Regions from separate parts of the Citrobacter sp. CFNIH10 genome, predicted to be linked through region 1. Evidence: predicted binding sites of a transcription regulator. Region 1 holds the regulator's gene; each other region holds the start of a gene.
The links. The regulator Fur, encoded in region 1, represses iron uptake genes when iron is present. The targets are predictions, from matches to a motif close to ATAATAATGAGAACNACTATCAA.

Region 1 (4,277 bases):
GGCATAAAGTGACCGATCGCTTTGCTGTCGATAATGGAGTAGCCAATCTGCCCCGGCTGGTGGGCAACCAGACGCCCCCAGATGGCATAGCGTTTCGGCCAGAAATCTTCGCCTTCATCGTAAAAGCGCTCCGCGTCCCGGTTGACTACCACACCCAGTGAGACGCAATCCACGCGGGTACAAATGCCGCCGTCGTACAACGGGGCCCGGGCATCAATTGCCACACAGTGGGACTGAGACGGATCGCCGATAATGTCAGCACCGGCATCGATCATAAATTTGAGCAAGACGCCCTGATTAAAGCGGGTGCCGCGAATGAGGAAGTTATCGGCTGGCCATTCGCCACGAGCGTTCTCTCCCCAGGCGTCGCGCAGCCATTCGCGGTTGGATTCAAATCCACCGGCGGCGAGTACGCAGGCTTTCGCCTCAATGCGCTCGTGGCCTGCCAGGGCTGCGATGAATTCGCCGTTGTGCAATTCAAGTGCCTGTACCGGCGTGTTGTAGCGAATCTGTACCCCCAGCTTTTCTGCGCTGCGGTAATAGGCGTTCACGAGGGCTTTACCGCCGCCCATGAAGAAGGCATTGGTACGCGCCACGTGCAGCGCGCCAGAGAGCGGAGGCTGAAAATTAACGCCGTGCTGACGCATCCAGTCGCGACACTGGGAAGAGGTCCGGATCACCAGTCGCGCCAACGCTTCATTGGTATTGCCTTCGGTGACACGCCAGAGATCCTGCCAGAACTCCTCTTCGGGATAACTCTCGACCAGCACATCCTGTGGCGCATCGTGCATACAGCGTAAATTGCGCGTGTGTTGGGAATTCCCGCCGCGCCATTCCCGGGGCGCAGCCTCTAACAGCAGCACGGAAGCTCCTGCCTCACGGGCGGTTAAGGCGGCACATAACGCGGCATTACCACCGCCAATCACCAGTACATCAACCATCGTCTACTCCATTACCATTTAACTATTTGTTAAATTTGTAATTGAAATGTATACGTGCTGATTGTATGGGCGCTATGACGAATAGCTAAAGAGGGGTTTAGGGAGCGTAAAGGGTTGCGCCCGGCCAATGACCGGTTTCAACGAGTTCACGCATGACTTTTGTGAGTATTACGCGGGCTGCAAGACCGGCAGGGGTGAGTTCATCGTCCGACAGACTGACCAGAAAATTGGGGCGGCTGAGGACAGGATTATGGACGCCGATCACTCTTAGCGCTTCCCTCTCAAGATGCGAAATGGCTGCACCGGGTTGCAGCGTGGCGCCGAGTCCGCTGCCAACGGCGCGCATCAGTAACGTCAGGCCGTCAATTTCCGTGGCAATATCGACCTTCAGTCCGTGTTCCTGACAGATGGCTTCCAGTCTGCCACGCAGGCCGTGTCCCTGGCTTGGCATGATCAGGGGAATATTCGCCAGTTGAGCAGGCGTTATGGTGTCATCCGGAATATCCGCCAGCAGCTCGTGTGTGCCAATCAGAAACAGGCGCTCCTCAAGAACCGGTCTGGCGCTCCAGCGCAGGATCTTCTCTTTTTGAAACACGACCGCCAGATCAATCTGGCGCGTGTTGATCATCCGTTCCAGATTACCCGACAGGCTTTCCACCACATGCAGGCGAACGTCGGCGTAATATTCCCGCATGGCATGAATAAACGGTATTCCCAGGATGGAGGCGGTGCTGGGGGCCATGCCGACGCTGACGTGTCCCGAAAGACGCGCCTCGCGAGCGGCCAGGATCGCATCATCGGCGTGGCGTAGCGCCAGTTGTGCCTGCGAGTAAAAGGCCAGACCGGCGTTAGTGGGCGTGACGCCGCGCGAGGTTCGCTGCAACAGGCGGATCGCGAGTTCGTTTTCCAGCCGCGTCATCTGCTGGCTCAGGGCGGACACGCCGATGTCGAGATCGAGCGCCGCGCTGCCCATACTGCCGGTTTCTACAATACGGACAAAGTAACGTAGCTGGCGAAGTTCCATTTCGATTCTCCGGACGAAGCAGGGTGATATATTTTACATTAAAGCAACATGCAGGCAGAAGAAAGCGCTGAGTAGGGAATGGCAGGCATAAAAAAAGCCAACCGGCAGGTTGGCTTTTCAGAATAATGCAGATTATTTCGCGTCATGCGCGTGTTCGTTTTCGCGGCAATCGCCTTCAGCGCAGTGGCCATAGAGGTAGAGGCTATGGTTCGTCAGACGAATGCCATGCTTCGACGCGATCTCACGCTGGCGCGCTTCAATAGACTCATCGCTAAATTCGATCACTTTGCCGCAATCAAGGCAAATCAGGTGATCGTGATGATGCTGCTGGGTCAGCTCGAAAACGGATTTGCCGCCTTCAAAATTGTGGCGGGTTACGATACCGGCGTCATCAAACTGGTTCAGCACGCGATACACGGTCGCCAGACCAATTTCTTCACCCATGTCGATCAGTCGTTTGTATAAATCTTCCGCACTGACGTGATGGTTATCCGGTCCCTGAAGAACTTCCAGAATCTTTAAACGTGGAAGCGTTACTTTCAGGCCAGCCTTCTTTAATGCGGTATTGTTGTCAGTCATGCGGAATCTGTCCTGTTGCTAAACGATTCACTTCATACAAGAAGTGACAGAAATTGCACTCGGGATAATGCGTTTCATTATAGGACTGCCGTGTCTAAATGAAAACTGCAAGCCTCTGGCAAATGTTAATAAATAGTCGGTATTGCCTGGAAATGAGAGCGCCACCTAAAAACTCCCGCACATTGTACAGGGATGGGCAAGAAAGTTACAAATTTGTAGCAATTATTTTGATTGGTTCTGTCTATTGATGCGGCGCAAACCTTGTCTGCGCCGCCGTACATCAGGCGTTGATGATCTCATCAAGGTGCAATTCTTCAGAGATCTGCTTCACCCATTTTTCCACGCGCTCGGCGGTCAGTTCCGGCTGACGGTCTTCGTCAATCGCCAGACCGACAAAATGGTCATCATCCGCCAGACCTTTGGAGGCTTCAAAATGATAGCCAGCGGTCGGCCAGTGACCCACGATGGTTGCACCGCGCGGCTCAATGATATCGCGGATTGTGCCTAACGCGTCGCAGAAGTATTCTGCATAATCTTCCTGATCGCCACAGCCGAACAGTGCGACCAGTTTGCCGTTAAAATCGATGTCTTCGAGGGTAGGGAAGAAGTCGTCCCAGTCACACTGCGCTTCACCGTAGTACCAGGTTGGGATGCCAAGCAGCAGAATGTCATAACTTTCGAGATCTTCCTTGCTGCTTTTTGCAATGTCATGCACATCGGCAACGTCTTTACCAAGCTGTTTTTGAATCATTTTTGCGATATTTTCGGTATTCCCGGTGTCGCTGCCGAAAAAGATGCCAGTGATTGCCATGAGTAAAGTAACCTCTTGAAACTTATTGAAATGGTGGTGGCGAATTGCCCACAGATAAGGGCAATCATAGCAGAACAGTCAGGTATGCGGAAATAGCAAACGCATACGAGTGCACTCCATGCTACACGAAAGTGGGAGAGAGGATAATTTCAGGCGAGATCCTGGCCGCGTAGCGTTGCCAGTTGGGCCATCAATATCTCTTCGATCAGTTCACTGCGGCTCATCTCTCGGGATTCCGCCAGCTCATTCAACGCGTCAACAGCTTCTGCGTTGAGTTTGAGTTCGACACGCTTAAGACCGCGAACTTTGTCGCGTTTGAGTTGATTACGCTTATTAATGCGCAGCTGTTCATCGCGTGAAAGCGGATTGGTTTTCGGTCGTCCCGGGCGACGCTCGTGCGCGAACAGATCTAGTGTCGTACGGTCCGTTTGTTCTTTGGCCATGATATTGGTGACTTCGGGGAAACAATCAGCCAGGCCTCTGCCCGGATGGATAGCGCGCCATCATACATCAGCGAATGAGGCGCGCCAACGTTCACACGCGTAATCGCGCACGGACGCTGAGTTTTTAATCAGTTAGCTGTTTCATTAAGATAACGACGGATGGCGCGCAACACCGCCTCCGGTTTTTCGGCATGCACCCAGTGACCGGCCCCGGCAATCACATGCGCACGTGCTTGCGGAAACTGTGCCAGTAAATCGTCGCGATACGCCTCGGTGACGTATGGGGAGTTGCCGCCGGGGATAAACAGCGCCGGATGATTCCAGGCGGGTATTGTCTCCCAGCCGACGATATGCGGATATTGTTCCCACAGTACCGGCACGTTGAAGCGCCACTCGCCGTCAACATACGATTTCAGCAAAAATTGAATCACGCCTTCTTCATTAAGATGTTCGCGCATGACCGCTGCCGCCTGCTGGCG
Region 2 (4,277 bases), 2.0 Mb from region 1:
CGGGCCCCCATCACCGATGGCACGTTGCAGCCAAAGCCGACAATCAGCGGGACGAATGATTTGCCCGGCAGTCCCAGCGCCTGCATCAGACGGTCCATCACAAACGCTGCGCGCGCCATGTAACCGGAGTCTTCGAGGAACGAGAGGAACAGGTACATCATGCCGATCTGCGGAACCAGCGGCAGAACGGTGTTAATCCCACCGCCCAGCCCTTGGGCGAGGAAAATGGTCAGCCAGTCCGGGAAGTGAAGGGTATAACCGATCCACTGGATACCGTGAATAAAAATCGCCACAGAGCCAGCATCAAAAATCGGGGCCAGCGCGCCGCCAATGTTAATGGCAAGCAGGAACATCAGGTACATCACAAACAGGAAGATCGGCAGACCGAGAAAACGGTTGAGGATGATTTTATCCACCGCCGTTGTAAAGCGGCTGGGCTCTGCTGTTAAAGTGTTGCTCACCACGTCGCAGATCGCCGCAATGCACTGGTAACGCGCATCGGCGATATGCAGTGCCGGGTCGTCCATCTCGTCGCTCAGATGCGCCAGCGAAATATCCAGTTGCGCAGCAGCGTCACCGGCGTATGCCCGGCTGTAGATATCCCCTTCCAGCATTTGCAGGCCGAGCCAGCGGCGCTGTTGTACCGGCATTTCTTTAGCCATGGCGCTTGCCAGTTTATCGGCCTCACGCAGCAGCGGCTGGGCGTAATGCACCAGTTCAACGTTTTCGTTCTTGCTGTGGCGGTCAATCGCCAGCTTCAGCGCTTCGATACCGCGTCCACGGGTAGAAACCAGCGGGACGACCGGGCAGCCAAGGCGGGTTGAAAGGGCATCGATATCAATGCGGATTTTCTGTTTTTCCGCAATGTCGAGCATGTTGAGTGCAACAATGCAGGGAATGCCCAGCTCAAGCAGTTGCAGCGTCAGATAGAGGTTACGCTCAAGATTTGAGGCATCTACCACGTTAATTAACAGGTCGGCGTCGCCGCTCAGAATGTAGTGGCAGGCAATCTGCTCATCCAGAGAGGTTTGCGAAGAGATGGTAGTGAGCGAATACGTGCCGGGCAGATCGACCAGCGTGACCTGATGATCCGTGGTCGTGAATTGCCCCTCTTTACGTTCCACGGTGACCCCAGCCCAGTTGCCTACGCGCTGGCGCGCACCGGTCAGTTGGTTAAACAGGGTTGTCTTGCCGGAATTTGGATTACCAATTAAGCCAATGGTTAATTTTTTCATCGTTATAGACTCACTGTATTAACAGGAAACCGCTTCCACTTCTAATAATGCCAGGTCTTTTTTACGCAATACCAGGCTAACGCGACGCGTTTCAATATGGACAGGATCGCCTAAGGGGGCGACGCGCACCACGTTAAATGAGGAACCCGGGAGCATGCCGAGGGAAAGCAGTTTCTGACGGTATGCAGGACTTATTTCTCGGGAAAAACCAGTGATTTTCCACGCAGTATCTGGAGCAAATTGCATAAGAACCTACTTGTTTCTCGCTAACTGGATGTTTACCTCATGGGGCAAAGGGGCGCGGCATGAGACCAGATGATTAGCCAACGAAGGAAAGAGTAAATAATCAACAATGCAATGATAATGAGAATGGTTTTTATCTTCAACCGATTAAATGTGACGGAATGTAGGTTTGAATAATAATCTGCGTCATTTTTGATATGGCTCAAAAATAATAACCAGCAGGTGAAATGATTTGAATTCTTAATAAATTAACGTTGTTAATGTTTAATTAAGGTTTCATCTGTTAATGGCGTGATAAATATAACGCGATGGAGAAGGTGGATGCGGTAAAGGGCCGGACAGGGCGGTTCCGCCGCCATCCGGCACTCGATCTAAACTTAACGTTTTTTACCCATTGCTGCCGCCAGCGCATCCATCATCGCGCTGTTACCGGCGGGCTGCGCTTCACGAGTACGTGGTTTTGCCGCTTTCGCTGCCGGACGATCATTGCCGCCGCCGCGACGGGCATTGGTTTCACCCGGCTGTTCGTCCAGACGCATCGTCAGGGCAATACGCTTACGTTGCAGGTCAACTTCCAGTACTTTCACCTTCACGATGTCGCCCGCTTTCACCACGGTGTGGGGATCGTCAACAAACTTGTTCGACAGCGATGAGATGTGAACCAGTCCATCCTGGTGAACGCCGATATCCACAAACGCACCAAAGTTGGTGACGTTGGTGACGGCACCCTCGAGAACCATCCCCGGCTGCAAATCGTTCATGGTTTCAACGCCATCGGCAAACTGCGCGGTTTTGAATTCCGGACGCGGATCGCGACCCGGTTTCTCCAGCTCTTTGATGATGTCACTGACGGTCGGGACACCGAACTTGTCGTCGATGAAATCGACGGCTTTCAGATTGCGCAGTTCGCTGCTGTTGCCCATCAGATCTTTCAGCGCCTGTTGGGTTGCCGCCAGAATACGTTCCACGACCGGATAGGCTTCCGGGTGAACGGTGGAAGCATCCAGCGGGTTATCACCGTGGTTAATACGCAGGAAGCCTGCGCACTGTTCGAAGGCTTTCGGTCCCAGTCGGCTGACTTTCAGCAGTTGCTGACGATTCTGGAACTGCCCGTTCTCGTCGCGCCAGGCCACGATATTCTGCGCCATCATTCGGGTCAGACCGGCTACACGGGTTAACAGCGGAACCGATGCCGTATTCAAATCAACGCCGACGGCGTTCACACAGTCTTCCACTACCGCGTCCAGCTTACGGGCTAACTGTGTCTGGCTGACGTCATGCTGATACTGACCGACGCCGATCGATTTCGGATCGATTTTCACCAGCTCAGCGAGCGGATCCTGCAGACGGCGCGCAATAGAGACCGCGCCGCGCAGCGAGACGTCGAGATCCGGGAACTCCTGGGCTGCCAGTTCTGACGCGGAATAGACTGACGCCCCGGCTTCGCTGACGATCACTTTCTGCGCCGTCACTTTCGGGAACTGTTTCTGTACATCGAGGAAGAAGCGTTCGGTTTCACGCGAGGCGGTGCCGTTACCAATCGCCACCAGTTCCACATTGTACTTTTCACACAGCGCAGCCATTACCATGGCGGCTTTCGCCGCCTGACCGGTGTGAGGATAGATGGTATCGGTGGCGACCAGCTTACCAGTGCCATCCACCACGGCGACTTTAACCCCGGTACGCAGACCCGGATCGAGGCCCATAGTGGCACGCAGACCCGCTGGTGCCGCCATCAACAGGTCGTGCAGGTTGCGGGCGAATACGTTGATTGCTTCGTCCTCCGCGCGCTCGCGGACAGTCCCCATCAGCTCGGTCTCGAGGTGCATAAGCACCTTGATACGCCACGTCCAGCTCACCACGCCTTTGCGCCAGCTGTCTGCCGGTGCGTTGTTCAGACGCAGGCCGAGGTGATCCATAATGATCTGCTCGCAGTAGCTCTCTTTCGGCGGCTCATCGAACTGCGGATCGGCATTCAGCGAAAGCTGCAACACGCCTTCATTACGACCGCGGAACATTGCCAGCGCACGGTGAGAAGGCACGGAGGCGATCGGCTCGTGATGATCGAAATAGTCGCGGAATTTTGCGCCTTCCTCTTCTTTGCCGCTGACTACGCTGGCAACCAGATGGGCATTTTTCCACAGATAGTCACGTACCTTCGCCAGCAGCGCGGCGTCTTCGGCAAAGCGTTCCATCAGGATATAGCGTGCGCCATCAAGCGCGGCTTTGCTGTCGGCAACCCCTTTCTCTGCATCGATATATTTTGCCGCTTCGGTGTCCGGATCGTGTGACGGGTCGTTCCACAACAGGTCGGCCAGCGGTTCCAGACCGGCTTCAATCGCTATCTGTCCACGGGTGCGGCGTTTGGGTTTATACGGGAGGTAAAGATCTTCGAGTTCGGTCTTACTTAACGTGCCGTTGATGGCAGTCGCCAGATCATCGGTCAGTTTGCCTTGCTCGGAAATGGACTTGAGAATGGCCTGACGGCGCTCTTCCAGTTCGCGCAAATAGCCCAGTCGGGTCTCCAGATTACGCAGTTGCGTATCATCCAGGCCGCCGGTGATTTCCTTACGGTAACGTGCGATAAACGGCACGGTGTTCCCTTCGTCAAGCAGGCGAACGGCAGCGGTGACCTGGTCGGCCCGGGCCTGAATTTCACCCGCAATAATGCGGCAGAAAGAATCATTCATCATGGATTGGCTTCATCTACTGAGTAAAAAATCAGGGAACAGTTATACGGATTGATGGGCAAAAACGCCAGCCATAGCGCGGGGCTTCGGATTGTTCCTGCTCATTTTA
Region 3 (4,277 bases), 1.2 Mb from region 1:
TTCTCTGATTTGATCATATACGTCGCGTTTGTGCGCCAGCTTAACGTTTCCGGCACCAGCGGGATCACCACGTTACCTTCCAGACCTTCGACAATCGCTTTGCCACCATTTTCCCATTGCAGGATGTTATTTCCGTTGGAGGCGTAACCGATAATATCGGTCCCGGCGACGATTTTATTCTTATAGTCATTACGGAACCAGGTGATTCCCGCATCCCACCCAGCGTAATTAAATTCCAGGCCGATCTCTTTGTTAATACTGATTTCCGGGTCCAGATCCGGATTACCCAGCAGATAACAACTGCCGGCGGCGATAGTATTCGGACACCCGTTGCCGCGCGTGGAGAGCAAATATCCCTCGCTGGACTGATACAGGTTTGGCGCTTTAAAGACGCGCGCAATCCCGGCTTTCAGCTTAAACAGATCGCCCAGTTCCTGCGACATATTCAGACTGGGGCTCCAGTTGCTGCCAAATTCGTCGTGATAGTCAAAACGGATCCCCGGAATAATATCCGTGCCAGGCCGCGCTTCGATATTATCTTCCAGATATATACCGGTGAGCGTGGCGCTATTTTTGGAACTGCGACTGGAGGCGTCACCGGAGACATTGCCAATCTGCACGCCGGATGCGCTGGTGGCCTGCATAGACGCCGGATCGTTGAGTTCGTCACGGTTCCACTCCGCACCCACCGTCAGGGTTTGATCAACCAGCCAGAAGACAGGGATGTTGAGTTCTCCGGAAGAACGATAAGATTCCAGGCGGCTGGTGGCGTATTCGGTGTTATTGATCATCCCTTCCACTTTACCGGTCGAGCCTTCCTGCATTCGGGTGTTATTGGTTTTTTCGTAGTAGACGCCGAATGTAGACTGCCCCCAGTCCCAGATGCCGTTATGCGTCAGCCCCCACGACTGACGATACATCCGGTTGGTTTCATCGCCGTAAAGGGTACTGACCAGCCCGTCAGGACTGACGTTAGCGTTGCTATACTGGGTATCCCCGGCATAGATATTGCCCTGACGACTGTAGCTATAGTCAAAATCGACAATTTGCTGTGGCGTCAGTTTCCAGGAGAGCAGGGCGTTGATGTCTTTATTGCGCACCCCTTCGCGCCCTGCGGCATAGGATCCATTTTGCCGGGTATTGATATCCGCCGCATCGGCGTCAGTTTTGTTGATGTTGCCATACAAACGCATGGTGAGAACATCGTCAATGAGCGGGCCGCTCAGATTGACGTTCGCTCGCCTGGTGGCACCTTCTTTGCTGTTCTCGGGCTGGTTGGTATAAAGAGACAGCGAGCCATGCCAGTCGTTCGTTGGCCGTTTAGTGATGATATTTACGACGCCACCCGCCGCGCCGGAACCGTAACGTGCCGCTGCCGGGCCGCGCAGCACCTCAATACGCTCGACCATCTCTGCCGGTACCCAGTTTGTGTCACCACGGGTATCACGCTCCCCGCGCCAGCTATAGCGCACCGAGTTTCGCGAGGTGACCGGTACGCCGTCAATCAGGATCAGCGTGTTTTCCGGACCCATGCCGCGAATATCAATCTGACGGTTATTTCCCCGACTGCCGCTGGCGCTGTTGCCCGTCAGGTTCACACCGGGCATGGTGCGAATAATATCGGAGAGGTCGTTGACCGGTGGGGATTTTTCAATGTCTTTGGCGGTGATAATAGAAACACCGGGTTGTTGCTTGAGAGCTTCTTCGGCGGTGGCCTGGACGACCATCGTTTCACCGTCGTTCAGAACGTCGTCTGCGGCGAATGCATTTCCGCTTAATGCTGTGGCAATCAAAAGCGCCAGAGGGCGTGGAGAAATTTTTGTTATCGTATTCATCAACTGACATCCCAATTGTAAAAATTCGATACGGAATATCAATGATAATTATTCTCATTTCAATGTTGTGAAGGCAATCTCCATAATATCTTCACGATTCAGGCAATTTAGGGCGAGTACGGCAGGGATTGTGCAGAAAGCAAAACCAGGCCCATGGGCCTGGTTGGATGAGCATTTACGATTTGTCTTCTTGCGGGAGATGGCGATAGATATAAACACCACTCAACAGGGTAAAGATCAGCGTCAAGGCGGTGAGGCCGAATACCTTAAAGTTCACCCAGATGTTTTGCGGCAGCCAGAAGGCGATGTAAATATTGGCAAGCCCACATAGAATAAAGAAGATGGCCCACGCGAGATTGAGCTTAGACCAGACCGGCTGTGGTAGCGTCAGTTCTTTACCCAGCATGCGCTGGATCAGCGGCTTTTTCATGATCCACTGGCTAACCAGAAGCGCACCGGCAAACAGGCCGTAAATCACCGTCACTTTCCATTTAATAAACTCATCATTATGGAAGAAGAGGGTTAACCCGCCGAACACGGCCACCAGAACAAAAGTGATCAGCGCCATTTTTTCAACTTTGCGATAGCGAACCCAGCTGTAGATGAGCACGATTGCCGTTGCGACAATGAGCGCCGAGGTGGCCGCATAGATGTCGTACACTTTGTAAAAAACAAAGAAGACAACCAGCGGTAAAAAATCAAGAAACTGCTTCATTCTTCGATTCCGTAATCAAACGCGTCGGGCATTACTGCCGGCGACGCAGACAGGGTTATTGGCGAATCAACATATACAGACGGAACAGGTAGATGAGCAATATGGCGGAGATCAGATTGCTCAACGTATTCGCGATAACGGCGCCAACGTTAGGGTCAAGCGCAGCAAAGCTGGAGGCAAACAGCAACAGTAGCGTTTTTGCCAGCAGCCAGCCCATCACAGCCGGGGCGACCAGTCGCATATTAGACCACGCCAGACGCATACTGTTGCGCATTGCGGCGAATACACCCATTTTATCCTGAACCAGCATAATCGGCGCAAGCGCCAGCAGGATTGCCAACAGGATGCCTGGTACCACGACCAGCATAATCCCGAGCTGTACCAGCAGGGTCGTCAGTAAAATCAGGATGAACAGACGCGGCAGGATCGGCGCACTGGCACCGATCGCGCGCAGGGCGCTGACGCGATGACCGGCTGAAATTAACTGAATCATTAGCAGAACGCCACCGGCCAGGACGGCATTACCAATCAGTCCTGAAAAGGTAGACGCTGCCGAGGCGCGCAACAGGATCTGCTGCTGCTCCGGCGTCATGTTTTGCACCAGTTCGAACAAGCCTACGCTTCCTTCAAGATGATCCCCTTCACTCAGTTGCGCAATCTGCGCATCGCTGGGTGAGAAGGCATGCCCTAATACCACCGTGATGAACGCGCACAGCAGCGAGATCAGCAGGATGGTTAAAAATTGATTACGGAAAAAATTCCCGGTGTCACGGTATACAGATTTCGCCGTGATAGACATGCACTCTCCTTGAGTTCTGCAGGTGTTGTTAAGCATGCAATTGTACCCTGGATAACTGCGCAGTGGCAGCATCAAGGGGTGTATGGAAAAGCATATCTTTGTAAAGCCAGAGTAATTTGCTCAACAAATCTACGGGGAGTCAGTTTTAACAAACGCAAAAAACGCAAGAAATGCATTCATCATGGAAATATTAAAAATTGATCTGATTCCAATAATTGTATTTTCAATACCACTTCTACTTTAATCTGGATCAACAAACATTGAATTTGATAGTCGAATGTGACCCTGGAGAGATCACTTATTACTCCAATGTAGGTATATTTGTAACGTATTTATAACCATAACGATGGAGCGGATATGAAAAAATTAACAGTGGCGGCGTTGGCAGTATGTACACTTCTCTCTGGCAGCGTTTACGCGCATGAAGCTGGTGAGTTCTTTATTCGTGCCGGTTCGGCGACGGTAAGACCGACGGAAGGTGCGGATGGAACGTTAGGCCATTTAGGCGGCTTTAATGTCAGTAACAACACGCAGTTAGGTTTGACATTCACTTATATGGCGACCGATAACATCGGTGTTGAACTGCTGGCGGCAACGCCATTCCGCCATAAAGTAGGCACGCAGGCGACCGGTGATATCGCCACCGTTCATCACCTGCCGCCAACCCTGATGGCGCAGTGGTATTTCGGTGATTCCAGCAGCAAATTGCGTCCTTATGTTGGCGCAGGCGTTAACTACACCACCTTTTTCGACACGAAATTCAATGATGATGGTCAGAATGCAGGGCTGTCCGATCTTAGTCTGAAAGACTCGTGGGGTGTGGCAGGGCAAGTCGGTCTGGATTATCTCATCAACCGCGACTGGCTGATCAACATGTCAGTGTGGTACATGGATATTGATACCGAAGCCAAATATAAATCTAACGGCG

Region 2: a site for Fur is predicted at 1,593-1,615, ahead of feoA (ferrous iron transporter A). Genes of this name have one in related genera too.
Region 3: a site for Fur is predicted at 1,871-1,893, ahead of C2U53_RS23255 (TonB-dependent siderophore receptor). Genes of this name have one in related genera too.

What each region holds. Positions count from the first base shown of each region.
Region 1 is NZ_CP026216.1:2,821,491-2,825,767, forward strand. Features, by position in the region: gene tcuA (FAD-dependent tricarballylate dehydrogenase TcuA) at 1-941, opposite strand, end outside; gene tcuR (tricarballylate utilization LysR family transcriptional regulator TcuR) at 1,039-1,965, opposite strand; gene fur (ferric iron uptake transcriptional regulator) at 2,098-2,544, opposite strand; gene fldA (flavodoxin FldA) at 2,825-3,355, opposite strand; gene ybfE (LexA regulated protein) at 3,505-3,798, opposite strand; gene ybfF (esterase) at 3,927-4,277, opposite strand, start outside.
Region 2 is NZ_CP026216.1:867,897-872,173, reverse strand. Features, by position in the region: gene feoB (Fe(2+) transporter permease subunit FeoB) at 1-1,235, opposite strand, end outside; gene feoA (ferrous iron transporter A) at 1,254-1,481, opposite strand; gene C2U53_RS07650 (Tex family protein) at 1,856-4,171, opposite strand; gene greB (transcription elongation factor GreB) at 4,270-4,277, opposite strand, start outside.
Region 3 is NZ_CP026216.1:4,020,302-4,024,578, reverse strand. Features, by position in the region: gene C2U53_RS23255 (TonB-dependent siderophore receptor) at 1-1,835, opposite strand, end outside; gene C2U53_RS23250 (septation protein A) at 2,011-2,550, opposite strand; gene C2U53_RS23245 (YciC family protein) at 2,606-3,349, opposite strand; partial or broken gene C2U53_RS23240 (YkgJ family cysteine cluster protein) at 3,378-3,455, opposite strand; gene ompW (outer membrane protein OmpW) at 3,707-4,277, shown strand, end outside.